Regions from separate parts of the Psychrosphaera sp. 1_MG-2023 genome, predicted to be linked through region 1. Evidence: predicted binding sites of a transcription regulator. Region 1 holds the regulator's gene; the other holds the start of a gene.
The links. Region 1 encodes FliA, which starts transcription of late flagellar genes. Its sites were predicted from a motif close to CTAAAGNTNNNNNNNNNNNNGCCGATA; they were not measured.

Region 1 (8,922 bases):
CTGGTAGCAAAATTTAATCAGGTTTTTTCTAAAGAAAACAACAAGTATATTAGTGGCTTAGGTGCTCCCTTGTTTATTCTTGCCGCGCTTGCAATGGTTATTTTACCGCTGCCATCGCTTATGCTGGATATCTTGTTTTCTTTCAACATAGCCCTTGCATTAGTCATCTTACTCGTAACGGTTTACACCCTAAAACCGTTGGATTTTGGCGTTTTCCCTACCGTTATTTTGATCGCGACCGTACTGCGACTTGCACTGAATGTTGCAAGTACCCGTATCGTTTTACTAGAAGGACACAAAGGGGGAGACGCCGCTGGACAAGTCATCGAGGCGTTTGGTTCCGTAGTTATTGGTGGTAACTATGCCGTCGGTTTAGTGGTCTTCGCAATTCTCGTTATCATTAATTTTGCGGTTGTTACAAAAGGTGCAGGTCGTATCTCTGAAGTAACCGCTCGATTCACACTTGATGCAATGCCTGGTAAACAGATGGCTATCGACGCCGACTTAAATGCCGGTTTTATTTCACCAGAACAAGCAAAAGCACGCCGTGAAGAAATTGGCAAAGAAGCTGACTTCTACGGGTCAATGGATGGTGCGTCTAAGTTTGTTAAAGGTGATGCTATCGCTGGGATTATTATCTTATTTATAAACATCATTGGTGGTTTGTTTATCGGCATGATCCAACACGACTTGTTGTTTGGTGAAGCAGTAGAGATTTATACCATTCTAACCATCGGTGATGGTCTGGTTGCACAGATTCCAGGACTGTTATTATCAATTGGCACGGCGATTGTAGTTACTCGACAAAACACTGAAGAAGCGATGGGATCTCAGGTTACATCGCAGCTTGGCGGCGAAAAAGTTTTATACGTTGCTGGTGGTTTATTGGTTGCGATGGGGTTAGTGCCAGGTATGCCACACTTAACGTTTTTAGGATTTGGTGCGATTTTACTTGGCGCAGCTTATATCACTAATAAACGGGCGGCGGAAGCGGTATTAGAAGCGAAAAAAGAAGCTGTTAAAGCGCCGGCTCGTGATCCTGTTGAAGCGGCTGAGAACAAAGACGTAAGTTGGGACGATGTTGCCCATGTCGATACCATAGGTTTAGAAGTTGGTTACCGTTTGATCCCTCTTGTTGATAAAACCCAAGGCGGTGAATTGCTGTCACGTATAAAAGGTGTGCGCCGTAAACTTAGCCAAGAGCTTGGCTTCTTAGTGCCAGCGGTTCACATCCGTGACAATTTAGATTTAGATCCAAATGTATATCGTATTACCCTGATGGGGGTAACAATAGGTGAAGCTGAAATTCGACATGATCGCGAGTTAGCAATTAACCCAGGCCAAGTGTTTGGCAAGGTCGATGGTATCGAAACAATAGACCCTGCATTCGGTTTAGAGGCCGTTTGGATAGAAGCTAAAAATCGAGATAAAGCACAGTCATTAGGTTATACGGTTGTTGACCCAGCTACTGTGGTTGCAACGCATATAAGCCAATTGTTAACTAATAACGCAGCGCAGCTTCTTGGTCATGAAGAAACGCAAAATCTTCTTGAAATGATTGGTAAAAATTATCCAAAACTAGTCGATGGTGTAGTGCCAGAAATGATGAGTTTGTCGGTACTTACAAAAGTTCTGCAAAATTTATTAAATGAAAGTGTGCCAATTCGAGATATTCGTTCTATTTTACAAACCCTTGTTGAGTATGCTCCAAAAAGCCAAGACCCCGATGTGTTAACGGCTGCGTGTCGTATCGCACTTCGTAGATTCATCGTCCAAGACACCGCTGGTTCGGTGGCAGAAATACCCGTCATAACTTTAGCGCCAGAGCTGGAACAGATGTTGCAACAGTCTATGCAGTCGACTGGAAACGAAGGCGCTGGTATTGAACCAGGACTTGCTGAACGTATGCAAACGTCACTTGCAGAAGCACATAAGAATCAAGAATTACAGGGTGAACCTTCGATTCTTCTTACGTCAGGCATGTTACGCAGTGTGTTGTCTCGTTTCCTAAAACACAGTGTCCCTGGTTTGGTAATTCTGTCGTATCAAGAAATACCAGAAGAGAAACAAATTAAAATTGTCAGTTCGGTTGGTTAGTTGTCAGAACTTTGACGGAGATTTAGAATGAAAATAAAACGTTATTATGCAAAAGATATGAGAACAGCACTAGCTCAAGTAAAAGAAGAGTTAGGTGTAGACGCAGTCATCATGTCAAACAAAAAGACGGCAACAGGTATAGAGCTTGTTGCAGCGGTAGATTCTGATGCAGAATTAACAACTAAACCTTCTACACAACCGGTAAGTGAAGCCGAAACGCAGCAATCGGTATCAAATCAACGAGTGAACAACCAACAAATGGCCGGTGCTAGTGGATCAATTCAAGCACTGATGAATAAGCCAGAAGGTGCACAAACGCAAAGTCAGCCTGCAACTAATGTGGCCAGCTCGTTAGACGAATTATTAAAGCGTCAAAGCAACTTTAGTAAGCCTGCTCAAGCGACTGTTGCTCCTCGTCAGTCACAGCCTGTTCAAGCTTTACAAGAAAATGAAAATCCAGTCGGGACTATGACCCAGGCACTATCACAACAAGCAGAATCAGAATTTGAACAATGGTTATCTAAAGCCCGAGATAAAGTTGCCGAAGAGTCAGCACCTTCTCAGGTTGATTTTAACTCGCTAAATAATGATATTGGTTATGACTCAAATACAAATGAAGCGCACCAAGCACAGTTAGATGGTGATGATTTGTCTGATCCACACTCGGCTCCAGTTTCTGCTTCTATTAGTGAGTTGGCGACATTAAAGGCCGAGATGAACTCAATTAAGCAATTATTAGAACATCAAGTCTCAAATTTAATGTGGCAAGACGTCAATCGTCGTCAACCTGTAAAAGCGATGTTAACTAGCAAATTAAAAGAAATGGGTTTATCAGTTAAAGTCGCAGAGCATTTAACGCATTTTATTGGCGAAGACACTAAACACTCTGATGTTTGGCCTAAAATGTTAGCGTTGTTAACTGAACAACTTGATACAACAGATAACGAAATTATCAAACGTGGTGGAGTCTATGCATTGGTCGGTCCAACTGGCGTTGGTAAAACTACGACAATAGCTAAGTTAGCGGCTCGTTATGCACAAATGTATGGTGCCGACAAAGTTGGCTTAATTACGACTGATAGCTTTCGTATCGGCGCACTTGAACAATTGGCAACTTATGCCAAAATATTAGGGTGCCCGCTTAAACAAGCAAAAGATGTTGAAGAGTTGTCTGAAGCCATTTATCAGCTAAGAAACAAAAAGTTAGTTTTGATCGATACAGCTGGCATGAGTCAACGTGACATTAAATTGACAGAAAGATTAAATTATTTGTTAACGCGATCACGTGTTAACATTAAAAATTATTTAGTTTTATCAGCCACTTCACAAATGAGTGTATTGCAAGAAAGCGTACAACATTTTAAAACAATTCCACTTTCGGGTTGTATATTTACAAAAATAGACGAATCTTTAAGTTTGGGAGAGTTAATGAGTGTTGCAATTCATAATAGGTTGCCAATTGGTTATTTAACCAACGGTCAACGCGTCCCAGAGGACATTAGAGTTGCAAATTCAGGAAAAATTGTGCAAAAAGCTAATCAATTGTTTGAATTAAAGCAAAAAGTAACTAACGAAAATAATAAGGTAGTGCCAAAAGCAGTAGGCATGTATGATTAAAGCAAGTTCATCTGACCAGGCTAGTGGCTTAAGAAATATGTCTTTAGCAAATAAAACCAAAGTAATCGCTGTTACAGGCGGAAAGGGTGGCGTTGGCAAAACAAGTGTTTCGCTAAATACCGCTATAGCCCTAGCTCAAATCGGGCAAAAAGTGTTAGTGCTAGACGCTGACCTAGGCTTAGCTAACTGTGATGTTATGCTAGGTTTACGTGTCGAAAAAAACTTATCACATGTCATCTCCGGTGAAGCTGAACTTGACGATATTTTAGTTGAAGGGCCGTACGGCATTAAAATAGTACCGGCAACTTCAGGTACTGTAGATATGGTCGACCTTTCTCCTACCCAGCATGCCGGACTTATCCGAGCTTTCAGTGAAATGCGAACACCAGTGGATATTTTTATTGTTGATACTGCGGCAGGCATTTCAGACATGGTATTGTCCTTTTCACGCGCATCCCAAGAATTATTAGTTGTTGTCTGTGATGAGCCAACGTCAATTACTGACGCCTATGCACTCATCAAAATTCTTAATCGTGACCATGGTGTCAATCGATTTAAAGTCGTGGCGAACATGGTTCGTTCGATGAAAGAAGGCCAGGACCTATATAAAAAATTATCTTTAGTGACGGACCGATTTTTAGACGTCACACTCGAGTTAACTGCGATAATTCCATTTGACGACAATTTAAGAAAAGCGGTTCGACGCCAGCGGGCAATTGTGGACGCTTTCCCAAGATCGCCATCGTCTGTCGCATTTAAAACTTTAGCTGCCAAAATAAATAACTGGCCGACGCCGACAAACGCGACTGGTAATTTAGAATTTTTTCTAGAGCAGTTAGTAAATTAAGAGGCGCTCGTTTGAACAACAAAGTTGCCGCAGCCTACGAGGCTAAAGAACAATCGCTCACTAGCCTTGTAAACAAACATGGGGTGTTAGTGAAACGAATTGCCCACCATTTGGCTGCGCGATTGCCCGACAGTGTCCAAGTTGATGATCTCATCCAAGCAGGTATGATTGGTCTTATTGAAGCATCAAAGAATTTTGATGGGTCAAAAGGGGCGAGTTTTGAAACCTATGCTGGCATAAGAATTCGAGGCTCCATGTTGGATGAAATTCGACGTGGCGACTGGACTCCCCGCTCTGTACACCGTAATACCCGATTAGTTGCCAATAAAATATCAGCGTTAGAAGCTGAACTTGGACGCGACGTTAAAGATGTAGAAGTCGCTGCTGCATTGGATATATCACTTGCCCAATACCACCAAATGTTAAAAGAGACGAGCGCAGGCCGTGTCCTCGATTTGGACAGCTTAGGTGTAGCGGAAGATGTGGTGACAAAACATACTGACGGTTCGGACGATGTCTATGACGGTGTCGAAGTAAACAATTTTAAATCATCAATGATAAAGGCAATTAAGTCATTGCCCGAGCGAGAGGGACTAATTCTTTCGCTATATTATGATGATGAGCTAAACTTACGTGAAATTGGTAACGTTTTGAACGTGAGTGAATCGAGAGTTAGCCAGATCCATAGCCAAGCTATGGTGCGGCTTCGAGCTCGATTAAAGGAATGGTTATAATAAAACTTGTAACTTCCTAATTTTTATTAATAATATTTATTTACGTTAATCATGTATTTTCAAGCCGGTACGAACTACTATAAGTGAAACTGGATTGGGAACTAACAAAACCTCACTGGAGGACGCTTTGGATAAGAATATGAAAATTCTGGTTGTTGACGACTTCTCAACAATGAGAAGAATCATCAAGAACCTATTGAGAGATTTGGGCTTTACCAATGTTTCAGAGGCAGATGACGGAAGTACTGCATTACCAATGTTGCAAAATGGTGACTTTGATTTTGTTGTTACGGACTGGAACATGCCAGGTATGCAAGGGATTGATTTATTACGTGAGATTCGTAAAGACGAAAGCCTAAAACATATGCCTGTCATGATGGTAACTGCAGAAGCTAAAAAAGAACAAATTGTTGCCGCCGCTCAAGCGGGTGTTAATGGCTACATTGTTAAGCCATTTACTGCAGCGACGTTGAAGGGCAAATTAGAAAAAATATTCGAGCGCTTAGAATAATCTAACTAGGAGTACACTATGTCTTTAGAGACTGCTCCGCAGATTAGCCTTGAAGAGGCTAAAGCCTTAGTAGCTGCGCTAGAGTCGGGTGACAATACAACAGCAAACACCATTTTAATGGGCATTGCTGCACCTGAGCAAAAAGAATTATTTGCAGAAGTTGGAAAACTCACACGTCAATTACATGATTCGCTTTCTAGTTTTCAATTAGATCCGAAAATTGCAAATTTGGCGACAGATGATATCCCTGATGCAAAAGAACGATTAAGTTACGTCATGAGTTTGACGGAACAGGCTGCCAATAAAACAATGGACGCCGTTGACGCTAGCTTGCCGTTAGCTGACAAAATTAATAGCGATATTTCCAGTTTAAAACCTGAGTGGGATAAATTAATGCAGCGCCAACTTGAGTTGGGCGAATTTAAAACCTTATGTTTTTCAGTGAATGAGTTTATGGAGACTGCAGAAAAAGACGCAGCCCAAATTCATCTTTATATGACTGAAATCATGATGGCTCAAGACTTTCAGGATTTAACTGGTCAGGTAATCAAACGTGTTATCGAGTTAGTCAAAGAAGTTGAAGATAGTTTAATTCACTTACTGACAGTATTTGGTGAACCTAGTAGAGAATCTATTAATGAAGTTAAGGCTGCTGTCGATAACAATGGTGTAGAAGGTCCAATCATCGATGCTGAAACACGTGAAGACGCTGTTTCGAATCAAGATGAAGTTGACGACCTATTATCTAGTTTAGGCTTTTAAGTTAGGGGAGCTGCCGAATGGCGTTGGAAGTGGATCAAGAGATATTACAAGATTTCTTAATAGAAGCTGCAGAAATCTTAGAATTACTATCAGAAGAGCTAGTTGAACTGGAAAATGACCCAGAAAACGCTGGTCTCTTGAATTCCATTTTCCGTGGATTTCATACCGTCAAAGGTGGCGCTGGCTTTTTAGCGTTAACGCATTTGGTGGACGCGTGTCATGGTGCAGAAAATGTTTTCGACATTCTGAGGACTGGCAAACGGAGCGTAACACCTGAATTGATGGATGTTATTCTCCAAGCGCTCGACACCGTCAACGAAATGTTTGCTCAAGTTCAAGCCGGTGAAGACCCAACTCCTGCTGATCCACAACTGTTAGAACGTCTACATCGTTATAGTCATCCGGAGGCCGAAGTAGTTGAAACGGTTGCAGATGTCGAACCAGACGTTAATTTGACTGGCGGCGATATAGATGAAATATCAGAAGACGAATTTGAAGCATTATTAGACGAACTCCATGGTAAGCCGGCCGCAACAGCGACGCCAGCACCTGCTTCTCCCACGTCGTCAGCAATTGCTAGTAGTGGTGATGACTTTTCAGACGATGAATTTGAAGCATTATTAGATGAATTACATGGAAAAGGGTCGTTTGAAACATCAAAATCTTCGGCTGGTAATGCTGCACCAACGGCTCCAGCACAACCTGTCTCGTTTTCAAATGAAAGTGATGAGATAAGTGATGACGAATTTGAATCTTTGTTAGACGAATTACATGGCAAAGGCGCGTCACCAACAGTAAGTAAACCAAAAGCTCAGGCACCAAAACCACCCGAACCGCCAGCGCCAAAAGCGACGCCAGCACCGGCACCAAAACCGCCTGTAGCGGCTAAACCCGCTCCTGCTAAAGCTGCGCCGGCTAAGTCACCTAAACCTGGTGAGAAAAAGGCACCACCACCACCGGCAGCTGAAACAACTGTTCGTGTTGACACTAAACGCCTTGACGAAATTATGAATATGGTTGGTGAACTTGTCTTAGTCCGTAACCGGTTGGTGAGCTTAGGGGTTAATTTAGGATCTGATGAAGCGATGACCAAAGCAATATCTAATTTAGATGTTGTAACTGGAGACCTGCAAGGCGCGGTAATGAAAACGCGTATGCAACCGATTAAAAAGGTATTTGGTCGATTCCCTCGGGTTGTTCGAGATTTGGCTCGAAGTTTAAATAAAGAAATTGTATTGGAATTACTCGGTGAAGAAACCGATTTAGATAAAAATTTAGTAGAAGCTCTAGCGGATCCGCTAGTGCATTTAGTTAGAAATTCCGTAGACCACGGCATTGAAATGCCGGACGAACGTGAAAACGCTGGTAAGAGCCGAGTCGGTACAGTTCGTTTATCGGCGTCACAGGAAGGCGATCATATCTTGTTAGTCATCGAAGATGACGGTAAAGGAATGGACCCTGAAAAGCTTAAAGATATAGCCGTAAATAAAGGCGTTCTCGATGCGGATGCTGCAGCTCGATTGTCAGACACTGAAGCATATAATTTAATATTTGCTCCGGGCTTCTCAACGAAAGAAGAAATATCAGACATCTCTGGTCGTGGCGTTGGTATGGATGTGGTTAAAACCAAAATCACTCAGCTTAACGGCTCTGTCGATATCCAGTCTGAATTAGGCGTTGGCACTACACTAGAAATTAAAGTACCACTGACACTAGCAATTCTTCCAACCTTAATGGTTGTTGTTGGTGAGTTGATATTTGCATTGCCGCTATCAACGGTAAATGAAATTATTCATCTGGATTTAACAAAGACAAATATAGTTGACGGCCAGCAGACTGTTATCGTTAGAGAAAAAGCGATCCCACTATTTTATTTAGAAGACTGGTTGATCAAAGGCAATAACCCAGCTGACCGAGTTGTTGGTAAAGGCCATGTAGTTGTTATTCAAGTTGGTGTACAACAAGTTGGTTTTGTTGTGGACTCATTAATCGGACAAGAAGAAGTTGTCATTAAACCATTGGACGCTATGTTGCAAGGAACTCCGGGAATGGCAGGGGCGACGATTACATCGGATGGTGGTATCGCGCTTATATTTGATGTACCGAACTTGTTAAAACATTATGCTAAACGGTCTAACTTAAGGTTTAAGTAGTATTTAAAAATGACAATAAAGGTATTGGTTGTAGATGACTCTGCGTTTTTTCGACGTAGAGTAACAGAAATCTTGAACTCGCACCCTGACTTACAAGTTATTGGGGATGCAGCTGATGGGCAAGCGGCAATTGAACAAACCGCAAAGTTACGTCCAGATGTGATCACGATGGATATCGAAATGCCTGTCATGGATGGCATT
Region 2 (8,922 bases), on a different contig from region 1:
CGAAGTGGTCCAATTAAGTCACCTTTCTTTTTACCTTTAATGCTGGCTGAAAATAGAGTAGGCATTTCGTTGATGCTCATAAAGCCCCAATCACCACCTTCAAGTGCTTTAGCACCAGATGAAGAAGCGATAGCAACCTTAGTAAAGTCACTGCCTTCATTCAGCAAGTTGATAACCTTATCTGCAACTGATTTACGAGAGGTAATCTCTGTTTGGGTTGCTTTGCTGTCGACTGCAACTAAGATATGACCTATTTGGTATTCTTCTTTACTTGTTTGTTTGTCAATTAGTGAAATAAGAGTATTCACTTCCTGCAGTGAAATATTTACGCGTCGGTGGACACTGGCACGACGAACTTCACTAATTGAAATTTCTTCACGCAGCTGCTCTCGGTAACGCTCATAACTTTGACCTGAATCAGTTACAATTTTTCGTAGGTTTTCCACAGTAATTTTTTGTTCAGCAGCGATTGACGCTATAGCTGAATCTAAGTGCGCATCGCTGATCTGGATGCCCATTTTTTCTGCTAGTTGTAACTGAATACTTTTTAAAATCAAGCGGTCAATTGACTGTGTTCTTAATGCTCGATCAGAAGGCAATTCTTGATTGCTTTTCAGTGCCGTCGCTTTAACTTCGTTAATTACTGATTCAATTTCACCTTCTAAGATAACGTTGTCGTTAACTATGGCAGTCACATTATCGATTTTTTTAGGAGCTGCATTAAGCGCTACACTTGTCATCGCAAATAGAAGTGTCAGGCTTAAAATCGATTTTCTTATCATTCTAATTCTCGTTTTAATTTGTTATCAAATAGGGGCGACGATAAGCGAAAATGCTGTCAGCAAACAACTTAGTGATTGCTGATTTGGTTTCGCCGCCGAGTCCATTAATTCTAAAATTTAAGCCAATGCTGTTGTCGTAAGTTACGTCAACATCGTCTATAGCTTGTTCGCTGTTTAAGTCTAATCTTACCTGCCTTTGGGCTGCAATTTGCACGCTCCAACAACAAGAACGATATTCAAATCCTACTAAGCTGTCGAGGTTTACCTTGCGCTCAGAGTCATAGTGGTAACTTGCCGCAATCGACCACTGATTATTAAGTTTGTAACTGGTGAAAAGGCCAGTTTGGTTGATCTTTATGCCCGCGACATCATTGGCAAATCGATGGTTGATCTGAATATTTTGATCTTGTGTCAAATAATAATCGAGTGCCACAAATCCTGTATCAACTTGCTGTGCGTCCCGATTAATTAGGAAGCCGCCGTCAAGTTGCCAATGTTCTGAGATCCGACCAAAAAACTCGATAGCAAGCGACGGTTTAGAGGTGGTTAACTCGCCATTAGTTCCCTCTTCATTACTATTTTGGCCAAATTTCTGTACTTGGCCGATGCCAAATCGCAATAACTCTGTGTTCTTTTCGTCAAATATACTTGTACTAAAACCATACGTGGCTTGGTTCATAGCAGATATACGATCGATACTTGAATATCTATTATCGCGGAATAGTGCAAAATAATCTTCTTTTAAAAGCTGTGAATCATAGAGGCCAATGCCAGATTGATCTTCTTCTTCAACATATACATATTGGATTTTTGGCTCCAAAGTCTGTCTCACTGACTTACCAAAGTAGTTACTCTGTTTTTCGAAGTTTAAGCCTGTTAATAGGCGATACTTAAAAATGCCACGGTAAATATCTTCTGAGGTATCCGCAGTTGTATTTTGAATTTCGTAATTTGTTGATAAAAAACTTACACCGGTTTCAAACTGAAAGGCAGGGCTGTAATAACTATAATTTAATTTAGGTTCAAAATGCAGTCGGTCAATTCTATCGTCATCAAACGAACTATGAGTGAAGTGGGTATATTGGCTATGCAGGCTAACGGTCACGCCTTCCATAGCCAAGTTTTCACGCCAGTCAGTTTGCAGTTGGATTGGCACAACATACGACGAGGTATGGGGGCCAAGTTCAGATATTTTTTGAGATAAAAAGCTCGCATCAAATTTTTCGCTGAAATAGTTTACATTGACGAAGTTATTGAGATGCGTATCCGCCTGATGATGATAGTCACTGTTAAATTCGCTGATGTAATTGTCATCACTCAAATTGGTATATTGCATTTGCATATTCCAATTTTCGTCCCAACTGGAGTCGTGTTGGATATGTGCCAAGTAACGTTGCGATAGACTATCGTCACTTTGATCTTTATCTAAATATTCAAGTTGTAAAATATTATAACTGTTTTGAGTCATGTACCGTAAGTTGTTATTTAGCTGTGTGCCTCGCTCTGACATGTATTTAGGTGTGAACGTATAATCTAGGTTTGTGGCAATATTGAAGTAAATAGGCTGTGCATAGTACGCGCCATATCGACTTGAATTACCTAACTCCGGGAACAATAAACCGGTTTTACGTTGGTCTGTTATCGGGAATGTTACGTAGGGTACGTAGATAATAGGCACATCATTTATTCGAAATGTGGTATTCCAAGCCTCGCCCCAGCCTTTCTTTTGATCGATATAAATGCTGTTTGATGAAAACAACCAACTTGGGTCATCGCCCGGACATGTCGTAAATGTTGCATCGGCGAGTTTAAGTTTTTGATTATTCTCAATTGAAAACTCTGCAGCTTTACCGCGACCTGAGTTAAATCCAAACTGGTATTCGGCATCAAGTAACTTAAAGTCTTTGTTGGAATCGTCAATAAAAATAGATTCGCCTTCAACTGTGGCTGAGGTCGAATCCAATTTAATATTACCTTTAGCGGTAAATTGGTTTTTTAGCTCGTCGTAAATTGCACTGTCTGCTTGTACGGTTTGTTGTTGCTGAAAAATAACAACGTTACCTTGAAACTCCGTAAATTCGTTTCTGATTAATTCAGCTTTATCGCTTTCGACCATTATTTCAGAGCGGCTTTGATACGAGTTTGCAATTTTTTTTATGCGAGCTTCTTCCGCGCTCACCGGAATTTCGATGTCACAAAGTGGAACAGCTGCCAAAGCACTGTTCGAAAAACAATAAAGTAACAAGGTCGATAAAGACGTTTTGCTTAGGCGCAGTAATATTGTCTTGACGCGATTAGCAATCATGGTTGGACTCAACGTAACCTCATATGGAAAAATTTAGGGGAAAGCACACAGATAGAATTCTATCCGATTTTTTTACGCTATACTACGCGGCCTATTGAATTAGGATATAATTTCCCCATTAAAGTGGGTGATTAGATTAAGATTTGTACAAAAGTAGGTGAATGTGACTGGAAAAATAGCTGGGGTCATTTTTGGGATCCTTTTAACTCGCAATATTTTAGGTGCGCTTGTGGGCCTATATGTTGGTTATTTGTTCGATAATGCAATTAAAAAGATGGCGAACAAACAAAATGTTGCAAACTGGCTAGAGAGTGGCGATTCAAAACAATCGATCTTTTTTTATAGCACTTTTTCTGTGATGGGGCATGTGGCAAAGGCAACCGGTCGGGTAACACCAGAGCACATCCAGACAGCATCCGATTTTATGGCGAAAATGCGTTTGTCTGAATCGCAAAAAGAAGAAGCGCGTGACGCGTTTAGAGAAGGTAAACTGCCGGGGTTTCCACTTAATGCGAAACTTAAATTATTTAAACAGCATTTTGGTGATCGCAGCGATCTACAGCAGTTTTTTCTCGATATCTTAGTTCAAACCGCTTATAGCGATTCAGTCTTAGAGCAAAAAGAATATGATGTGTTGTTGAAGATAAATAAAGAATTGGGCTACACCAAAAGGTTCTTAGATCAGCTTATTTCAATGTGGGAAGCTGAAGTTCGATTTCAGGCGTATAAGCAAAAACAACAGGAAAAATATAAGCAATACGACCGTCGTTCGGAACAACGAGAAAAATCTCGACAGGCTGAGTCTCCCTCCTTGCAAGATGCTTACGCACTTATCGGGGCGAGTGAGCGTGATTCTACTCGAGAAATTAAGCGGGCATATAAAAGATTGATGTCACAAAACCACCCAGACAAGCTTGTTGCTAAAGGACTTCCTCCTGAGCTTATGGAATTGGCGAAGCAAAAAACGCAAGATATTCAAGCGGCCTATGATCTGATCAAAAAAGCCAGACAGTTTTAATTTTTAATTGCATTTGAGTTTACATCCCTACGGATGATAAAAAGCCGTATATTTCTTTAAGAATACGGCTTTGTTGGCCGTAGTAATTAGTACCAACGTGCAGTTTTCTTTGTCGATAATCGACCTTAAAATACTTCCGGGCTAATTTCTTCCGCATGTCAACATTGGCGAGAACCCAACTGTTATCAGCATATTGATATAAATCTAAGATGGCATAATCACTATTAGCGACACTTTCTGCTAATTTTTTGTTTTCATTTTGTTGTGGCATAAAAGCACTGAGCATAATTAATGCGTCCGGCAAAAACTGGCGATTTTGGGCGATGATTTCCGTTATCCAAGCGCAGCTTTTTCCCTGACAAATAACAAGATAGTAGCCGGGTGAACTCGCGGCAAGTTGCCATGCAGCATCTAATCGACGTTGGATTTCTGTACTGATTTTTTTGCTCCCTTCGGGAGTGAAAATGGGGTCAATATAAAACGATTTTAGCTGTAAGTTAGGATTCGTTTTTTCGGCAACCTCAGTTTTTGGATCTGCCTCACTTTCTGTTTGTTGTTCCGAACTTGAAGGTTCATCAACTGTACCAACTTCCACGGTGTCTGTGGCGTTTTCATCAGTGGCAGGTGTTGTTTCTTCTTCGATGATTTGTGAAAGGTCATCTGGCATTGTCAGTAATAAACTGTTCCAGCCATAGTCTGTAAGCTTGTCGTATAGCCCACTGATCGCAGCTTGTTTATGAATAGGTTGCTCGATATCAGGTACAATGATCGCCGTGCCTTTGGTTAGGCCCGCGGTTTGTTCTTTAAATAATGCAATAAACTCTTGGTCGCCAGCGGTTAAAAATTTAATTTGTTCGTCAGCAATAAAGTGACGAATGTCTTCTGCATGCTGGCGCGCTTTAGAGATCGGCGGGACATATTCAGCTGCGTTTGCAAGTTGCATAAACAACAGGCAACATGCCAGCGCAGTCGTGACTAATGTCACAATCGTTCGTATTGGTGACATTTTGTTGTTTTTAATAAATGTTTTCCTGTCTTTTGCCATTACTTTACGCATAAAATAGTTAACTTGTTGGCTCTATTATTTAATATCGGCTTTAGTTTCAATTCCTATAGCGCTTTGAGCATAATATTAATAAGGGTGATCGATATCGAACTTTTATCGTACATAGATAATTTAAGTGAAGTTGCATGAAGTATATTAATTCAGAAAATTATAAACACGAACATGGGGACAAAATTGGCGTTCTTCTTGTTAATCTAGGTACGCCAGAAGCGCCAACTAAGGCGGCTGTAAAGCCTTATTTAAAGCAATTTTTGTCTGATCCCCGTGTAGTCGAAATTCCACGGGTAATTTGGTACATGATCCTAAACGGGATTATTTTACCTTTTCGTTCAAAGCGTTCCGCTCATGCATATCAACAAATTTGGACCGAACAAGGCTCGCCATTATTAGCGAACACAGCGAGTCTTTGCGGCGGTGTTGTTAAACGTATGGCACAAAAACACCCAAACCTAGTGGTCGATTTTGCTATGCGTTATGGCAAACCCGATATGGAAAGTAAATTGCAATCATTATTGGATAAAGGGGCGACTAAACTCATTGTTTTACCTTTATATCCTCAGTATTCAGCGACAACGACTGGCTCAACGTTTGACGAAATAGCGCGTTTGTTTTCAAAGCGTCGCTGGTTTCCAGAATTACGGTTTGTGAACCAATATCACGATGATCCTAATTATATTGAGGCATTGGCCAATAAAGTGAAAGCGCATTGGCAGCAACATGGCAAGGCAGAAAAGCTCGTATTGTCTTTTCATGGGATCCCAAAACGGTTCTGGTTAAATGGTGATCCCTATGTTTGCCAATGTTTTAAAACAGCGAGATTGTTAGCTGAAAAATTGGAACTTACAAAAGATGAAATGCTAACGTGTTTTCAGTCTCGATTTGGAAAAGCGGAATGGGTGCAACCTTATCTAGAAGGTACGTTAAAAGCGTTGCCAGGCAAAGGCGTAAAGTCAGTGCAAGTATTTAGCCCTGGTTTTTCCGTGGATTGTCTGGAAACACTTGAAGAAATTGCAGTAGAAAACAAAGAGTATTTTGAAGACGCTGGCGGTGAACGTTTTCAATATATTCCCTGTTTAAATGACGATGAGTCTCATGTTGACATGATAATGAATGTTATTGAACGTCATGCAAGCGGTTGGGATCTAGCCGATGGTCAATCGCCAGAAGCGCATGCAGAGGCTAATGCAAACCTGCGTCAAAGCGTTATTGATAAAGAAGAAGAACTTTCTCAAATTTCGTCAGTCACGAGCGTTTAGTAAGTAGGCGCTCTTAATACATAATAATAAGTCTAATCGAGTGAAAATTACATTATGACAAATGACCTTTCAATTCTGTCGTCAAATAACGATAAAGGTTCAGCAATTGCCTTATTACCCTTAGCTTTCTTTGTCGCTATCTTTTTGGGGACAGGCATTGCATTGCATTTACAAGGCGTGGCATATGCGTTTTATCAATTGCCTGCACCTGTCGCCATTATTCCGGCTATTATCCTCGCCTTAATGCTTGACCGAACACGTCAAAGACAGGCAAATAATGGTTTGTTAGTCGCGCCATTGGAAACCAGTTTGAATTCATTTATTGAGGGCATGGGGAATAATAAAGTTATTACTATGTGCTTGATTTACTTGCTTGCCGGGGCGTTTTCATCGGTGGCAAAGATCACGGGTGGTGTCGATGCCGTTGTCGCTTTAGGCCTTGATTTAATTCCGGGTCAACTGGTCGTTGCTGGGTTATTTATAATATCGGCCATCATAGCAACGGCAATGGGGACAAGTATGGGGACAATTGGTGCGGTAGCGCCAATTGCCGTAGGTGTAGTTAGTGCCACAGATATTGACCCTGCATTTTTAGCCGGCGCTGTTGTGGGTGGCGCAATATTTGGAGATAACTTAAGTTTTATTTCTGATACAACTATCGCGGCAACAAAAACGCAGGGCGCTGAGCTGAAGGATAAATTTAAAGAAAACCTAAGATTTGCATTACCCGCCGCAATTATTTGTTTGGTTATTTATAGTTTTGCGTTGGACTCACAGGTGACAGAGTTACCGAGTCAGGTGGATTCAAATTGGATCTTAGCCTTACCTTATTTCCTAATTATTGTATTGGCAATTTTAGGTGTTAACGTATTTGCGGTATTGTTATTAGGTACTGTTTTATCGGCTTTGAGCGGCGCAGTTTTTGCTGATTACGAGCTAGCTAATTTGGGTAAAGATATTTATGCCGGTTTTAGTGCGATGCAGGAGATATTCTTACTCGGGTTGTTAATAGGTGGTTTAAGCCAATTGATGAAAGTGCAGGGTGGTTTAGGGTTCTTAGTCAGAAAAATAGAGAGCTTTACGCAACGGTTTGCCAGTGAAACGAACAAATACGCCAATAAATTTGCAATCGGTGGATTGGCTTTCATTACCAATTTAGCCGTGGCAAACAATACCGTGTCAATTATCGTTACCGGTGATACAGCGAAACAGCTAGCTGAAGACGCTAAGATCTCTCCTAAACAAAGTGCAAGCTTACTTGATATCTTCAGTTGCATAGCTCAGGGCATCGTTCCTTATGGCGCTCAGGCACTTTTGGCTGCCGCGTCATTTGGTATCTCACCGGTCGAAGTTGTCACAAACGTTTGGTACTGTTTTATTCTGGCACTGGTAACTATTGTTCTGTTGTTTTGGAAAAACGGCGAGAGCTAGTCATTAGGCTTACGACTTTGTTGTCAGTTGCATTTAGAGGCTCTTATCCAGAGCCTTTTTTATTCCCGGTAATTACTCAATGCCAATTGATACACCTAAAGGTTATCTCAATTACCGACTATTAAATTATTGAGTGCTAGCTGAGAAAGATGTCTGACGTGAGAATATCTTTATGGTGGCATGTTTTTTTGAAAAAAAAACCGCAACAATTAAATGTTACGGTTTTGATTTACAGTAAATAATGGCGCTTATTTATTAAGTACAGCCGCCAGTGATTCTGCTAAGTAATTTGCATTGGTGTCGTTAACACCGGCAACATTCACTCGGCTTGAACCGACGATATAAATGCTGTAATCAGTTTTTAATGTGTTGATGGCCGCTTTATCTATTCCTAAGAATGAGAACATACCATTTTGGTTTGCAATGAAATCAAAGTTTCCAGGGACACCTTTCTCAGCAAATTTCGTTGCGATAAAGCTACGAAGTCCGTTAATGCGTTCACGTTTCTCGTTTAACTCTTGATGCCACAATGCGGTTAAATCTTGGCTGCCCAAAATAGTGGCAACAATATCAGCACCGTGTGCAGGAGGCATAGAGTAGATTGCGCGAATAACATTTAATGTATTGCTAAATGTAATTTCTGTTTTAATCGCGTCACGCCCCACAATGCTGATTGCACCGATACGTTCACGGTACAAACCAAAGTTCTTAGAACATGAAGAACAAACAATCATTTGCTCAACTTGATCTGCTAATAAGCGAATACCAGCAGCGTCTTCTTCTAAACCAGAACCAAATCCTTGATATGCAGAGTCGATTAAGAAAGTGAATTTTTGCTGTTTTGCGATATCAGCAACAGTTTGCCACTGCTCGATATTAAGATCCATACCACTTGGATTGTGGCAACATGCATGGAATAAAACCACATCACCTTCTGGAACTTTGCTCAGTGTTTCAACCGTTTCGTTAAATTTAAGACCCATAGTGTCAAAATCAAAATATGGGAATTCTTCAACTTTTAAACCAGCTGCTTTGAATATGCTTAAGTGGTTTGCCCATGTTGG

Region 2: a site for FliA is predicted at 5,195-5,221, ahead of Q4575_RS08685 (DUF3530 family protein). Genes of this name have one in related genera too.

Annotation. Positions count from the first base shown of each region.
Region 1 covers NZ_JAUORW010000003.1:90,247-99,168, reverse strand. The annotation lists gene flhA (flagellar biosynthesis protein FlhA) at 1-2,097, shown strand, start outside; gene flhF (flagellar biosynthesis protein FlhF) at 2,125-3,714, shown strand; gene Q4575_RS03365 (MinD/ParA family protein) at 3,707-4,561, shown strand; gene Q4575_RS03360 (RNA polymerase sigma factor FliA) at 4,573-5,295, shown strand; gene cheY (chemotaxis response regulator CheY) at 5,423-5,806, shown strand; gene Q4575_RS03350 (protein phosphatase CheZ) at 5,825-6,568, shown strand; gene Q4575_RS03345 (chemotaxis protein CheA) at 6,586-8,721, shown strand; gene Q4575_RS03340 (chemotaxis response regulator protein-glutamate methylesterase) at 8,731-8,922, shown strand, end outside.
Region 2 covers NZ_JAUORW010000007.1:161,683-170,604, forward strand. The annotation lists gene surA (peptidylprolyl isomerase SurA) at 1-782, opposite strand, end outside; gene lptD (LPS-assembly protein LptD) at 796-3,087, opposite strand; gene djlA (co-chaperone DjlA) at 3,251-4,105, shown strand; gene Q4575_RS08685 (DUF3530 family protein) at 4,125-5,162, opposite strand; gene hemH (ferrochelatase) at 5,297-6,427, shown strand; gene Q4575_RS08695 (Na+/H+ antiporter NhaC family protein) at 6,482-7,858, shown strand; gene Q4575_RS08700 (amino acid aminotransferase) at 8,107-8,922, opposite strand, start outside.